Linked DNA regions of Sinobacterium norvegicum. Each later gene encodes a partner of the first gene's protein in a complex. Links are inferred from orthologs where the notes say so. Each region holds a gene or a part of one and is shown on either strand. Other genes may lie near its edges.

What was found.
Region 2: the proteins of secY (region 1) and secG are in contact, whole or in part, in a crystal structure (PDB 5AWW), measured with the Thermus thermophilus proteins. The link is inferred for Sinobacterium norvegicum from one-to-one orthologs. Residues at the interface, in WP_096411648.1 of Thermus thermophilus: Leu14, Gln16, Arg17, Phe20, Ile34, Pro35, Pro37, Ile72, Arg108, Arg109, Asn112, Gln113, Arg116, Ile117, Ile120, Pro145, Gly146, Trp147, Phe152, Phe155, Val156, Val159, Thr160, Val162, Ala163, Gly164, Ala166, Leu167, Trp170, Glu173; in WP_223903268.1 of Thermus thermophilus: Tyr5, Ile9, Tyr12, Leu13, Ala16, Leu19, Val20, Val23, Leu24, Gln26, Glu27, Pro28, Gln30, Gly31, Ala32, Asp34, Leu35, Met36, Gly37, Gly38, Ser39, Ala40, Asp41, Leu42, Phe43, Ala45, Arg46, Val48, Tyr53, Thr56.

The regions. Positions count from the first base shown.
Region 1 is NZ_CAKLPX010000006.1:26,426-32,686, forward strand. What follows is about bases 3,326-6,230. They hold secY (preprotein translocase subunit SecY), read left to right. Parts: upstream 3,326-4,060; coding sequence 4,061-5,401; downstream 5,402-6,230. Other genes in these bases: rpsE (30S ribosomal protein S5), read left to right, coding at 3,326-3,419; rpmD (50S ribosomal protein L30), read left to right, coding at 3,429-3,614; rplO (50S ribosomal protein L15), read left to right, coding at 3,617-4,060; rpmJ (50S ribosomal protein L36), read left to right, coding at 5,459-5,575; rpsM (30S ribosomal protein S13), read left to right, coding at 5,727-6,083. In the rest of the region: rplN (50S ribosomal protein L14), read left to right, coding at 1-351; rplX (50S ribosomal protein L24), read left to right, coding at 385-699; rplE (50S ribosomal protein L5), read left to right, coding at 709-1,248; rpsN (30S ribosomal protein S14), read left to right, coding at 1,260-1,565; rpsH (30S ribosomal protein S8), read left to right, coding at 1,586-1,981; rplF (50S ribosomal protein L6), read left to right, coding at 2,007-2,540; rplR (50S ribosomal protein L18), read left to right, coding at 2,550-2,900; more of rpsE, read left to right, coding at 2,910-3,325; more of rpsK, read left to right, coding at 6,231-6,261. UniProt on the Bacillus subtilis protein: The central subunit of the protein translocation channel SecYEG. Consists of two halves formed by TMs 1-5 and 6-10.
Region 2 is NZ_CAKLPX010000002.1:578,692-585,005, forward strand. What follows is about bases 3,357-6,314. They hold secG (preprotein translocase subunit SecG), read left to right. Parts: upstream 3,357-4,636; coding sequence 4,637-4,993; downstream 4,994-6,314. Other genes in these bases: glmM (phosphoglucosamine mutase), read left to right, coding at 3,357-3,794; tpiA (triose-phosphate isomerase), read left to right, coding at 3,880-4,632; rimP (ribosome maturation factor RimP), read left to right, coding at 5,577-6,041; nusA (transcription termination factor NusA), read left to right, coding at 6,156-6,314. Outside these bases: ATP-dependent zinc metalloprotease FtsH, read left to right, coding at 1-1,539; folP (dihydropteroate synthase), read left to right, coding at 1,596-2,447; more of glmM, read left to right, coding at 2,457-3,356. UniProt on the Bacillus subtilis protein: Involved in protein export. Participates in an early event of protein translocation.

The DNA.
Region 1 (6,261 bases):
TATCTTGATGTAGCAGATAACAGTGGCGCACGCCGTGTTATGTGTATCAAGGTACTAGGTGGTTCACATCGTCGCTATGCGCGCGTTGGTGATATCATCAAAGTTACCGTTAAGGAAGCAATTCCGCGCGGTAAAGTCAAAAAGGGCCAGGTAATGAACGCTGTTGTCGTTCGTACCAAAAAAGGTGTACGTCGCGGCGACGGATCTAAGATCAAGTTCGACGACAACGCAGCAGTATTGCTGAGCGCCAATGACGCCCCTATTGGCACACGTATTTTTGGGCCAGTTACTCGTGAACTGCGCTCAGAAAAGTTCATGAAAATTGTTTCTTTGGCTCCGGAAGTACTTTAAGTACTTCTCGGCTAAAAAGATCGAGGTCTGAAAATGCGTAAAATTAAGCGTGACGACGACGTAATCGTTATCGCCGGCAAAGACAAAGGCAAACGCGGTAAAGTCGTTTCTTTAAAGAAAGACGGTCGTTTGGTTGTTTCTGGTATTAACATTATCAAGAAGCACCAAAAGCCTAACCCTCAAGCGGGTGTAGCCGGTGGGATTATCGAAAAGGAAGCTGCAATTGAAGCTTCTAATGTTGCGATTTTTAACCCAAACACTAATAAAGCTGACCGTGTAGGTTTTAAAGTAGAGGGCGATGCAAAAACACGCATCTACAAATCTACTGGCGAAGCTATTGATGCTTAAGGGTTTATAATGGCTAATTTGCAAGAAATTTATAAAAGCGAACTCGTCGCTAAGCTGAAAGAAGAGCTTAGCCTTGAGAACGTTATGGAAGTCCCACGCATCACCAAGATCACCCTGAATATGGGTGTTGGTGAGGCGCTAGGCGACAAGAAGGTTCTCGAACACGCCGTAGGCGATCTAGAGAAAATCGTTGGTCAAAAAGTCGTGGTCACTAAGGCTCGCAAGTCAATTGCTGGTTTTAAGGTTCGTGAAGATTGGCCGATTGGTTGTAAGGTAACTCTTCGCGGTGAGCGTATGTATGAGTTCCTTGACCGTCTGATCGCTATTGCGATTCCGCGTATTCGTGATTTCCGTGGTTTAAACCCGAAATCATTCGATGGACGTGGTAACTATGCGATGGGTGTGACTGAACAGATCATTTTCCCTGAAATTGATTACGACAAGATAGACGCTCTACGTGGTTTGGATATTGCTATCACAACCACCGCTCGCACTGACGACGAAGGTCGTGCATTGCTACGTGCGTTTAACTTCCCGTTTAAAACCTAAGGGCTGGTATAATGGCAAAGAAATCTATGATTGCTCGCGAAGCAAAGCGTGAGCGCACCGTAGCTAAGTTCGCTGCAAAGCGTGCTGAGCTGAAGGCGATTATCGTCAATCCTACTTCTACTGAAGAGCAGATTTGGGAAGCACAGATTGCCCTGCAGAAGCAACCTCGTAACGCTAGCACTAGTCGCCAGCGTCGTCGTTGTCAGTTGACTGGTCGTCCACACGGCGTATATCGCAAGTTTGGACTGTGCCGTAACAAGTTGCGTGAAGCAGCCATGCGTGGTGATATCCCAGGTCTTGTTAAGGCCAGCTGGTAAGCTAAATTTAGGAGCTAGCTATGAGTATGCAAGATCCGTTAGCGGACATGCTAACCCGTGTTCGTAACGCCCAAATGGCGGCTAAGCCGTCAGTTGGTATGCCGTCTTCAAAATTGAAGATTGCCGTCGCCAACGTACTTAAGGAAGAAGGTTATATTTCTGACTTAAACGTTGCCGAAGTTGAAGGTAAAGCCATTCTTAATATTGATCTTAAATATTTTGAAGGCAAGCCTGTTATTGAAGAGATTGATCGTGTAAGTCGCCCAAGTCTTCGCCAGTATACTGGTAAAGATGGTCTGCCGAAGGTTCGTGGTGGCTTAGGTGTGGCGATTGTTACTACCTCAAAGGGTGTAATGACCGATCGTGCAGCCCGCGCCGCAGGCGTTGGCGGCGAAGTGCTTTGCACAGTCTTCTAACAGTAATACGTTTAGAGTAAGAATTATGTCACGAGTAGCAAAAAGTCCTGTACAACTCCCTAGTGGTGTTGAGGTTACTCTTAAAGGCCAGAACCTATCCGTTAAGGGTAGTAAAGGTACTTTAGAGCTGGTCGTTCACGATTCCGTTACCGTTAACCAAAATGATAGCGTTCTAACATTCGAAGCAAAGGGTGGCGATAAGTCATCCAGCGCTTTGGCTGGTACAATGCGTTCTTTGGTCAACAATATGGTAACAGGTGTAAGCCAAGGCTTCGAAAAGAAGCTGGTTCTTAATGGCGTTGGTTATCGTGCGAAAGCAACGGGTAACGTCCTGAACCTAACTCTTGGTTTTTCTCACCCAGTGAATTATGAGTTGCCAGAAGGTGTTAAGGCAGCTACGCCATCACAAACTGAAATTGTGGTGAGCGGTGCTGATAAGCAAAAGGTTGGTCAAGCGGCTGCTGAAATCCGTGCTTACCGTCCACCAGAGCCTTATAAGGGCAAGGGTGTTCGTTATGCCGATGAGCATGTACGTCGTAAAGAAGCCAAAAAGAAGTAAGGTAAAATCATGAGCGTGAAGAAAGATTCTAGACAGCGTCGTGCACGTCGTGCACGCGCAAAGATGCGTGAGTTGGGTGCTGTTCGCCTAGCCGTGCATCGCACTCCTCGCCACATCTATGCCCAGGTGATTTCACCTGAAGGCGATAAGGTGTTGGCCCAGGCGTCTACCCTGGATAGCGCACTGCGTGAAAGCAAGACTGGTAACAAAGAAGCGGCTGCTGCAGTCGGTAAACTTGTTGCTGAGCGTGCTAAAGAAGCAGGTATATCTAAAGTGGCGTTCGATCGTAGTGGTTTCCAGTACCACGGTCGAGTTCAGGCATTAGCCGACGCTGCACGTGAAGCTGGATTGGAGTTCTAAGGTAAAGATATGGCTTTTAATAAAGAGACAGACAAAAATACCGAAGGGCTACAGGAAAAGCTGGTTCAAGTTAATCGTGTAGCTAAAGTTGTTAAGGGCGGCCGTATTTTCGGTTTTACCGCTCTTACTGTTGTCGGTGACGGCGCAGGTAAAGTAGGTTTTGGTCGTGGTAAGGCGCGTGAAGTGCCTGTAGCTATCCAGAAAGCTATGGAAGCTGCTCGTCGTAACATGATCGAAGTTGAACTTAATGGCGATACCATCCAGTACGCTGTTAAAGCTCGTCATGGCGCTTCAAAAGTTTACATGCAGCCCGCTTCTGCTGGTACCGGTGTTATCGCTGGTGGCGCAATGCGTGCAGTATTGGAAATTGCTGGCGTTCACAACGTATTGGCTAAGTGCTACGGCTCTACCAATCCAGTAAACGTTGTTCGTGCAACTTACAACGGTTTGGCACAGATGCGCTCTCCAGAGCAAATCGCTGCTAAGCGCGGTAAGAGCATCGATGAGATCACAGGCTAAGGTGTGAACATGGCTAAGAAAACTATTAAGGTTACGCAGGTCCGATCTAAATTCGGTCGCCTGCCAGCCCACCGTGCATGTATTGACGGTCTAGGGCTGCGTCGCATTGGCCACACTGTTGAGCTTGAAGATACTCCTTCTGTTCGCGGTATGGTCAACAAGGTTAACTATCTTGTTAAGGTTGAGGGAGAGTAATCATGACTGAATTACGTCTAAACACTCTAAGCCCTGCAGCTGGCGCCAAACACTCCAAGAAGCGCGTTGGTCGTGGTATTGGTAGTGGTCTGGGTAAAACTTGTGGCCGCGGTCACAAAGGTTTGAAATCCCGTTCTGGCGGTAGTGTACGTCCAGGCTTCGAAGGCGGTCAGATGCCTTTACAGAAGCGTCTACCAAAGTTTGGTTTCACATCACGTATTTCTCGCGTAAGCGCTGAAGTTCGTCTTGCTGAGTTAAACACTGTAGAAGCTGAAGTTATCGATTTGGCAGCGTTGAAAGACGCTGATATCATAGGCGGCCAAATGACTCGTGCAAAAGTATTTTTGTCGGGTGAAATTACCAAGGCTGTTACTTTGAAAGGTATTGCTTGCACCAAAGGTGCACGTGCTGCGATCGAAGCAGCCGGCGGCAAAGTCGAGGACTAAATGGCTAAAAAAGGACCACTTGCGGTAAGTGGTCAATCCGGCACAGGCGAGCTTTGGGCTCGCCTGCGTTTTCTATTCTTAGCAATAGTTGTATATCGGGTTGGCACACATATACCTGTTCCAGGTATTAATCCAGAACAATTAGCAGCGTTATTCAACCAGAATCAAGGCACGATTCTTGGGCTATTTAATATGTTTTCGGGCGGCGCCCTTGAACGTATGAGTATTCTTGCGTTAGGAATAATGCCTTATATATCAGCCTCTATAATTATGCAGCTGATGTCGGCGGTATCGCCAACATTGGAAGCGTTAAAAAAAGAGGGTGAAGCTGGGAGACGCAAGATAAGTCAGTACACCCGATACGGGACTGTCTTATTGGCTACAGTTCAAGCCGCTGGTATGTCAGCTGGCTTGGGTGGTCAAGGTCTGGCTCTTTTGCCTGAGAATGCAACCAATATCGACATGATGTTGTTCCACTTTGTGGCCATCGTTTCGTTGGTAACGGGTGCAGTATTTATGATGTGGCTAGGTGAACAGGTCACTGAACGAGGTATAGGCAACGGTATATCGATGCTTATATTTGCTGGTATTGTGGCGGGTCTACCCGGTGCAATTGGTCAGTCTCTCGAACAGGCGCGTCAGGGTGAGCTAAATCTTCTGGTTTTATTGGTCGTAGTAGCACTCGCAATAGCAGTGGTTTATTTCGTTGTTATGATCGAGCGCGGGCAGCGTCGTATCGCTATCAACTACGCCAAACGTCAGCAAGGTAACCGCACCTATGCCGCTCAGAGTTCATTTTTACCATTGAAAGTAAATATGGCTGGTGTCATTCCTGCAATATTTGCCAGCAGTATCTTGCTGTTCCCGGCCTCAGTGGCTCAGTGGATCGGCCAGTCAGCTGACAATATGGAATGGTTACAGGATGTCGCCTTGGCGATAGGACCTGGTCAGCCGCTTAATATTCTACTGTTTACTGTCTTTATCGTGTTTTTCTGCTTCTTCTATACAGCATTGGTTTTCAATCCTGATGAAGTTGCCGATAACCTAAAGCGTTCCGGTGCGTTTGTACCAGGTATACGTCCAGGTAAAAGCACTGCGCAATATATCGATAGTGTGCTGACCCGCCTAACAGTGTTTGGCGCAGGTTATATCGCACTAGTTTGTCTAATGCCGCAGTTCCTTGTCGTATTCGCAAATGTACCATTCTATCTTGGCGGTACATCATTGTTGATCGTAGTTGTTGTTATTATGGACTTTATGTCCCAGGTGCAGAGTCATCTGATGAGCAATCAATACGATGGGTTAATGAAAAAAGCCAATTTAAAAAACTACGGTAGGTAGTTTGACTGAGGTGGTGTATATTACGCCGCCTCATTTATCCGAGTTTGGAGTCGAAAAATGAAAGTTCGCGCATCTGTTAAGAAAATGTGTCGTGACTGTAAAGTTGTTCGCCGTAATGGCGCGGTTCGAGTGATTTGTAAATCAGAACCACGTCATAAGCAGCGTCAAGGTTAATCCTTAACCTCACGAAGCGACCATCCAATGTTGGATGGTTGATTTTTGTCTGCTCAACGTGTAGACTTTCGCGCCTTTCGTCTCTATGGCATTTGCTATAGGGATGAGGTTAAAAAGTTAGCATTTGAGCTAAATAAGACTGGAGTAAAAAATGGCCCGTATAGCTGGTGTGAACATACCAGATCACAAACACGCGGTGATCTCTTTGACCTACATCTTTGGTGTTGGTCGCACAACTGCGAAACAGCTTTGTGCAGCAACTCAGGTTGCAGAAGATAGTAAGATATCTGATCTTTCAGAAGCTCAGATGGACGCACTTCGTAATGAAGTAGCCAAATTAGCTGTTGAAGGTGATTTGCGTCGTGAAGTATCAATGAACATCAAGCGTTTGCTTGACCTAGGTTGTTATCGCGGTCTTCGTCACCGTCGTAGCCTTCCTCTTCGTGGACAGCGTACTAAAACCAACGCTCGCACACGTAAAGGTCCACGTAAACCAATTCGTAAGTAATCAATTTTTGTTGATTGTTTAGTGTAGCTGTACGTTTAAGTACAGTGTCGATATTAAGCAGGGTAGAAAAATGGCAAAGCCAGTTTCCAAAAGTACACGCAAAAAGGTCAAAAAGACCGTCGTTGATGGTGTCGCGCATATTCACGCTTCATTCAACAACACAATTGTGACTATTACC
Region 2 (6,314 bases), on another replicon or contig:
GGGCCAATGTCCTTCGGTAAGAGTAAGGCGCGCCTGTTGGGCGAAGATCAAATAAAAACCACCTTTGCCGATGTCGCCGGTGTCGATGAGGCCAAGGAAGAAGTGCAAGAGCTGGTCGAATTCCTTCGTGACCCCAGCCGCTTCCAGCGTCTCGGCGGTCGTATTCCTCGCGGTGTACTGCTGGCGGGCTCTCCTGGTACCGGTAAAACCCTGCTGGCCAAGGCTATTGCGGGCGAGGCCAAGGTGCCTTTCTTCTCGATTTCCGGTTCTGACTTTGTAGAAATGTTTGTCGGTGTTGGCGCCTCTCGTGTCCGCGACATGTTTGAGCAGGCCAAGAAGCAGTCACCCTGTATTATCTTCATCGATGAGATCGATGCCGTCGGTCGTCACCGTGGTGGCGGCATGGGTGGTGGTCACGATGAGCGTGAGCAGACTCTGAACCAATTGCTGGTCGAGATGGATGGCTTCGAAGAAAATGACGGCGTTATTGTTGTTGCCGCTACTAACCGTCCCGATGTACTGGATGCTGCTCTATTGCGCCCTGGTCGATTCGATCGTCAGGTTACTGTTGGCCTGCCTGACATTCGTGGCCGCGAGCAGATTTTAAAAGTGCATATGAAGAAGGTGCCATTGGCCGATGATGTTGAGGCAAGCTATATTGCCCGCGGCACCCCCGGTTTCTCTGGTGCCGATTTAGCCAACCTGGTTAACGAGGCGTCGTTATTTACCGCCCGTGCCGATCTGCGCTTGGTGGGTATGGAGCAGTTCGAATTAGCCAAAGATAAAATCATGATGGGTGCTGAACGTAAGAGCATGGTCATGAGTGAAGATGAGAAACTCAATACCGCTTACCACGAGGCGGGTCACGCCATTGTAGGTCGTATCGTGCCTGAGCATGATCCAGTGTATAAGGTTAGTATTATTCCCCGTGGCCGCGCCCTCGGTGTGACCATGTATCTGCCGACAGAAGATCGTTACAGCTATAGCCGTCAATATATTCTCAGTCAAATTTGCAGCCTCTACGGTGGCCGTATCGCTGAGGAAATTATTAATGGTAAGGATGGCGTCACCACGGGTGCTTCTAACGATATCGAACGCGCAACCAGTATGGCTCGAAATATGGTCACCCGTTGGGGTTTGTCAGACAAGCTTGGTCCGCTGATGTATGAAAGTGATGATCAGGGCTACCAGGGCGGTGTTAACACCAGTGCCTCTGGCGCCACGGCCAAGGTTATCGATGAAGAAGTTCGCACAATTATCGACGATTGCTATAAGATCTCGACGGATATTCTGCACTCTCATCGCAAAGAGCTGGACGATATGGCCAAGGCTCTGATGACCTATGAAACCATCGATGCCGGTCAAATTGACGACATCATGGCTGGTCGTGACGTGGGCAAACCCGATGGCTGGGATGACGACAGCAAGACACCGCCGACGGGTAGTGATTCCTCTGCCGGTGATGAGCCTGTGCAGAAGGAAGAGCGTCGTAGCCACGGCGACGACTCTTCTGTCGGCGGCCCAGCTGGTGAACACTGATTCAGTACATCTAAGTAGTTAGAAATTTGAAAAACTATCTATCAAGCGGGCAGTCAATGCCCGCTTTTTATTGCGGCGAAGAACTTCTCTGTGGTGATAAAACGCTCTCACTAACGGCCACTCGACTAATGGGTGTGCTCAATGTCACGCCAGATTCTTTCTCCGACGGTGGCCGCAACCACGGTTTCGATCAAGCGCTTTCATGCGCCGAGGCAATGCTTGCCGCCGGTGTCGATATTATCGATGTCGGAGGTGAGTCGACCCGCCCTGGTGCCGAGGCAGTATCATTGGATCAAGAGCTTGACCGAGTTGTGCCGGTGGTCGAGGCGATCAAGCAGCGCTTGGATGTTATTGTCTCTGTCGATACCAGTAGTGCGGCGGTGATGACTGAGGCGGCTGCAGCCGGAGCCGGCCTAATCAATGATGTCCGTGCGCTGCAGCGCGAGGGTGCCATGGCCGCGGCGGCGGCCTCCGGTTTACCGGTTTGTTTGATGCATATGCAGGGGCAGCCTGTGACCATGCAGCAGGCGCCAAGCTATCGAGACGTACAGCAAGAGGTGGAAGAATTCTTGCTGCAGCGGGTGGCGGAATGTCACCGGGCGGGTATTGGAAGCGATAAGCTGTTACTTGACCCAGGCTTCGGATTTGGTAAAACTGTAGAGCATAACATCAAATTATTCAGTCAGTTGGATAAGATCGGCGGTTTGTCGTACCCGTTACTAATTGGCGTGTCACGCAAGTCGATGATCGGCGCCGTAACAGGTAAGGATGTCGAGCAACGCCTCTCTGGTAGTCTTGCCTTTGCTGTCTTGGCGGCGCTTCAAGGGGCGGCTATTGTCAGAGTGCATGATGTCGATGAAACGATGGATGTTTTAAAAGTAGTTAATGCAGTCGCGGCAGCGCGATAAGGAAGCTCTATGTCTCGTAAATACTTTGGTACAGATGGAATTCGGGGGCTGGTGGGTCAGGCACCCATTACGGCTGACTTTGTTCTGCGTTTGGGTTGGGCCGCCGGCAAGGTGCTGGCCAGTGCCAGTGATGGCAGCCGTCCGAAGGTGTTGATTGGTAAAGATACGCGTATCTCGGGTTATATGTTTGAGTCGGCTCTTGAGGCTGGATTGGTGGCTGCCGGTGTCGATGTGTTGCTGCTTGGTCCCATGCCAACCCCGGCGATTGCCTATTTGACCAGAACCTTCCACGCTCAGGCGGGTATTGTCATCAGCGCCTCGCATAACCCGTATTACGATAATGGCATTAAATTTTTCTCGTCCCAGGGCAGTAAACTGTCCGATGATATTGAGCTGGCAATTGAGGCGATGCTCGATCAGCCGATGACGACCAGTCCCTCTGATCAATTGGGAAAGGTGAGCCGGGTCACCGACGCCGCCGGCCGCTATATTGAATATTGTAAATCGACAGTACCCATGGGTACGCAGTTTAAAAACTACAAAATCGTGCTCGACTGTGCACACGGTGCAACTTACCACGTGGCGCCGGCGGTGTTTGATGAGCTCGGTGCTGAAATAGTCTCTATAGGTGTCAAACCTGACGGCCTGAATATCAATGAAAAAGTAGGCTCTACCAGCCCCGGCGCGTTACAAGAAGCCGTACTTGAACACGAGGCAGACCTTGGTATCGCCTTCGATGGTGATGGCGACCGTGTTTGTTTTGTCGACCAGCTGGGTGAGGTGGTCGATGGCGATGAAATACTCTTTATTATTGCCGCTGCACAGCAGCAATGCCCCGGTGTTGTCGGTACGTTAATGTCTAATCTTGGCTTTGAGTTAGCGTTAAAGGAGCGGGGTATTGATTTTGTGCGGGCCAATGTTGGCGATCGATACGTCATGGCCGAAATGAACAAAACAGGATGGCAGCTCGGCGGTGAGTCCTCGGGTCATATTATCTGTGGTGATGTTAGCACCACGGGTGACGGTATTGTGGCTGCTCTGCAAGTAATGGCAGCCGTTGTCGGCAGTTCGCGGTCTCTCTATGAGCTTAAAAATGCCATGGCTAAATTTCCACAGACGATGATTAACGTCAAGGGTGTGGATAAGGCGGCACTGAAGACGAATCAACACGTTGCCGATGCGGTTGCCGAGGCTGAACAGGAGCTTGCCGATAAGGGGCGAGTGTTGTTGCGGCCTTCTGGTACTGAGCCGGTGATACGCGTCATGGTTGAGGGCGAGGATGGTGAGCAGGTACAAAGATTGGCTGAGAGTTTGTCTCAGGTGGTAAAAGCGGCGCTGTCGACGTGATAGCCTTATAAATTCGTTGTCGAAGCTTGTCAGCTTAAGACAATGTCGGTAATATTGGCGCCCGCTAAAGAAGGTAATGAGATTGATGCGACAAGGGTTAGTAATAGGCAACTGGAAGATGAACGGTTCTGATGAGTCAATCAGAGAGCTGGTTAGTGGTCTAGTTGCTGAAGCGGCTGATAGTGTTCAAGCTACAGTTGCTGTTTGTCCGCCATTTATTTATCTCACTACTGTGGCGAAGTTACTTGCTGATTCGGCGATTGAATTAGGTGCGCAAAACTGCTCGGCAGAGTCTTCAGGCGCCTACACCGGCGAGGTATCTGTTGAAATGCTGGCTGATGTCGGTAGTCGCTATGTGCTTGTAGGTCATTCGGAGAGGCGCGCCTTATTCGGTGAAACAGATCAAGATGTCGGCAGTAAGTTTTTGGCGGTCAAGGCCGCTGATCTAACACCGGTGCTTTGTGTTGGTGAGGATTTGGCTCAGCGTGAAGCGGGCGATGCGCTCAGTGTTATCGAGTCGCAACTAAATGCGGTTGCTGGCATGAGTGATGCCAATGTCTTTGATTCAGCGGTTATTGCTTACGAGCCGGTTTGGGCAATAGGTACGGGTAAGACAGCGAGTCCGGAGCAGGCACAGGAAGTACACCAGTTTATTCGAGCATTTGTTGAAAAAACAAATGCCCAGGTTGCCGCCAAGGTTCAGATACTTTACGGTGGCAGTGTTAAGGCGTCGAATGCTGAGGAATTGTTTTCTCAGCGCGATATCGACGGAGCCCTAGTGGGTGGTGCGGCATTGAATGCCGTTGAATTTGCAACAATTTGTAAGGCGACAAGCTAAAATTATGGAACAGTTAATAGTTGTATTACATGTTTTATTCGCAATCGCGATTATCGCACTTATTCTGCTGCAGCAGGGCAAGGGTGCCGATGCCGGCGCTTCTTTCGGTTCGGGTGCCTCGCAGACTGTATTCGGTAGTGGCGGTAGCGGTAATGCACTGACTCGCGGCACGGCCATTCTGGCGACATTATTCTTTGTTACCAGTTTCGGTTTGGCAATCATTGCCAAGCAGAAGGCGGGTATCGTCGTCGTCGATAGTTTGGATATGCCAGCGATCGAACAGCCAGTTGAAAATAATGCAGATAATGCTGCTATTCCAGCATTAAACGATTCTTCTTCAGAAGAAATTCCTGTAGAATAGCTTCTATTGAAATAAAGTTTTAGCCGAAGTGGTGGAATTGGTAGACACGCCAGCTTGAGGGGTTGGTGAGCGCAAGCTCGTGCGGGTTCAAGTCCCGCCTTCGGCACCAAATACTGAAAAGCCCAGCTCTGGATAGCTGGGCTTTTTTTTTGCCAAAAAAGCCGCTGTTTTGCCATTGGAATTATCAATGAGGCAGCTGTTAAATAAGCTTTTTATTTGCTTGACCAGAGTGGTCGATATCCCTATAATTCACGCACCCTGAATAAGGGCGTTGGTGCGGGGTGGAGCAGCTTGGTAGCTCGTCGGGCTCATAACCCGAAGGTCGTAGGTTCAAATCCTGCCCCCGCTACCATTTTTACGGACGTGAGGCCGTAAAGAACAGTATTTTGAAGAGGCCCCTCACATGAGGGGCTTTTTCTTTTGTAGGGTTTTAAAATTGAAGTTTGATTTTAATCTCCTCAACTGATTGATTTGTAATCAGTATGCGATAAAGACGTGATATTACGTCGCTAAAAGAAGGTGGGCCACAGGGCCCATTTTTTTATGGTAAAAGCAGTTTCCTGTCTGCTACGAAGGTATTTTAATGTCATCAAAACAAAGTGTAATCGAAGCAATGGTTGCCCCGGCGGTAGAAGCCCTAGGCTTTGAGTTGTGGGCGCTTGAGTATTTGAATCAAGGTAAGCACGTAACCTTGCGGCTGTATATTGATGCCGAGAAAGGTGTTGGTATTGACGATTGTTCAGAGGTTAGTCGACAGGTTGCCAGTGTGCTTGATGTCGAGGACCCTATTGCCGGTGACTACACCTTGGAAGTCTCTTCGCCTGGCATGGATAGACTGCTGACCAAGCTTGAACATTTTGAGGCATATAAGGCGCATAAAGCGTCGATCAAACTACGCTTTCCATTTGAAGGGCGCCGTCGTTTCACCGGTATTTTGAATGGTGTTGAGGGTGATGAGGTCATTATCGTAGTTGATGAGGACGAGTATTTGCTGCCTATGGATAGTATCGATAAGGCGCGTGTAATACCGGTTTTCGAAAACGAGTAATTTGGGCAGTGTTCCGTTGCTTTGGCATTGGAATAATTGAATTGAAAATCATATCTACTGATAGATATGACGCAAATAGCGCGATGAATAAATCGCTAAAGATGAGGCGGGAGAATGAGTAAAGAAATTCTTTTGGTTGCAGAGGCAGTTTCTAACGAGAAAGGCGTGTCTCAGGATGTGATCTTTGAAGCACTGGAAATTGCACTGGCGGCGGCAACAAAAAAACGTTACGACGAAGATTCTGAAATCGAAGTACGTATCGACCGTAAGACG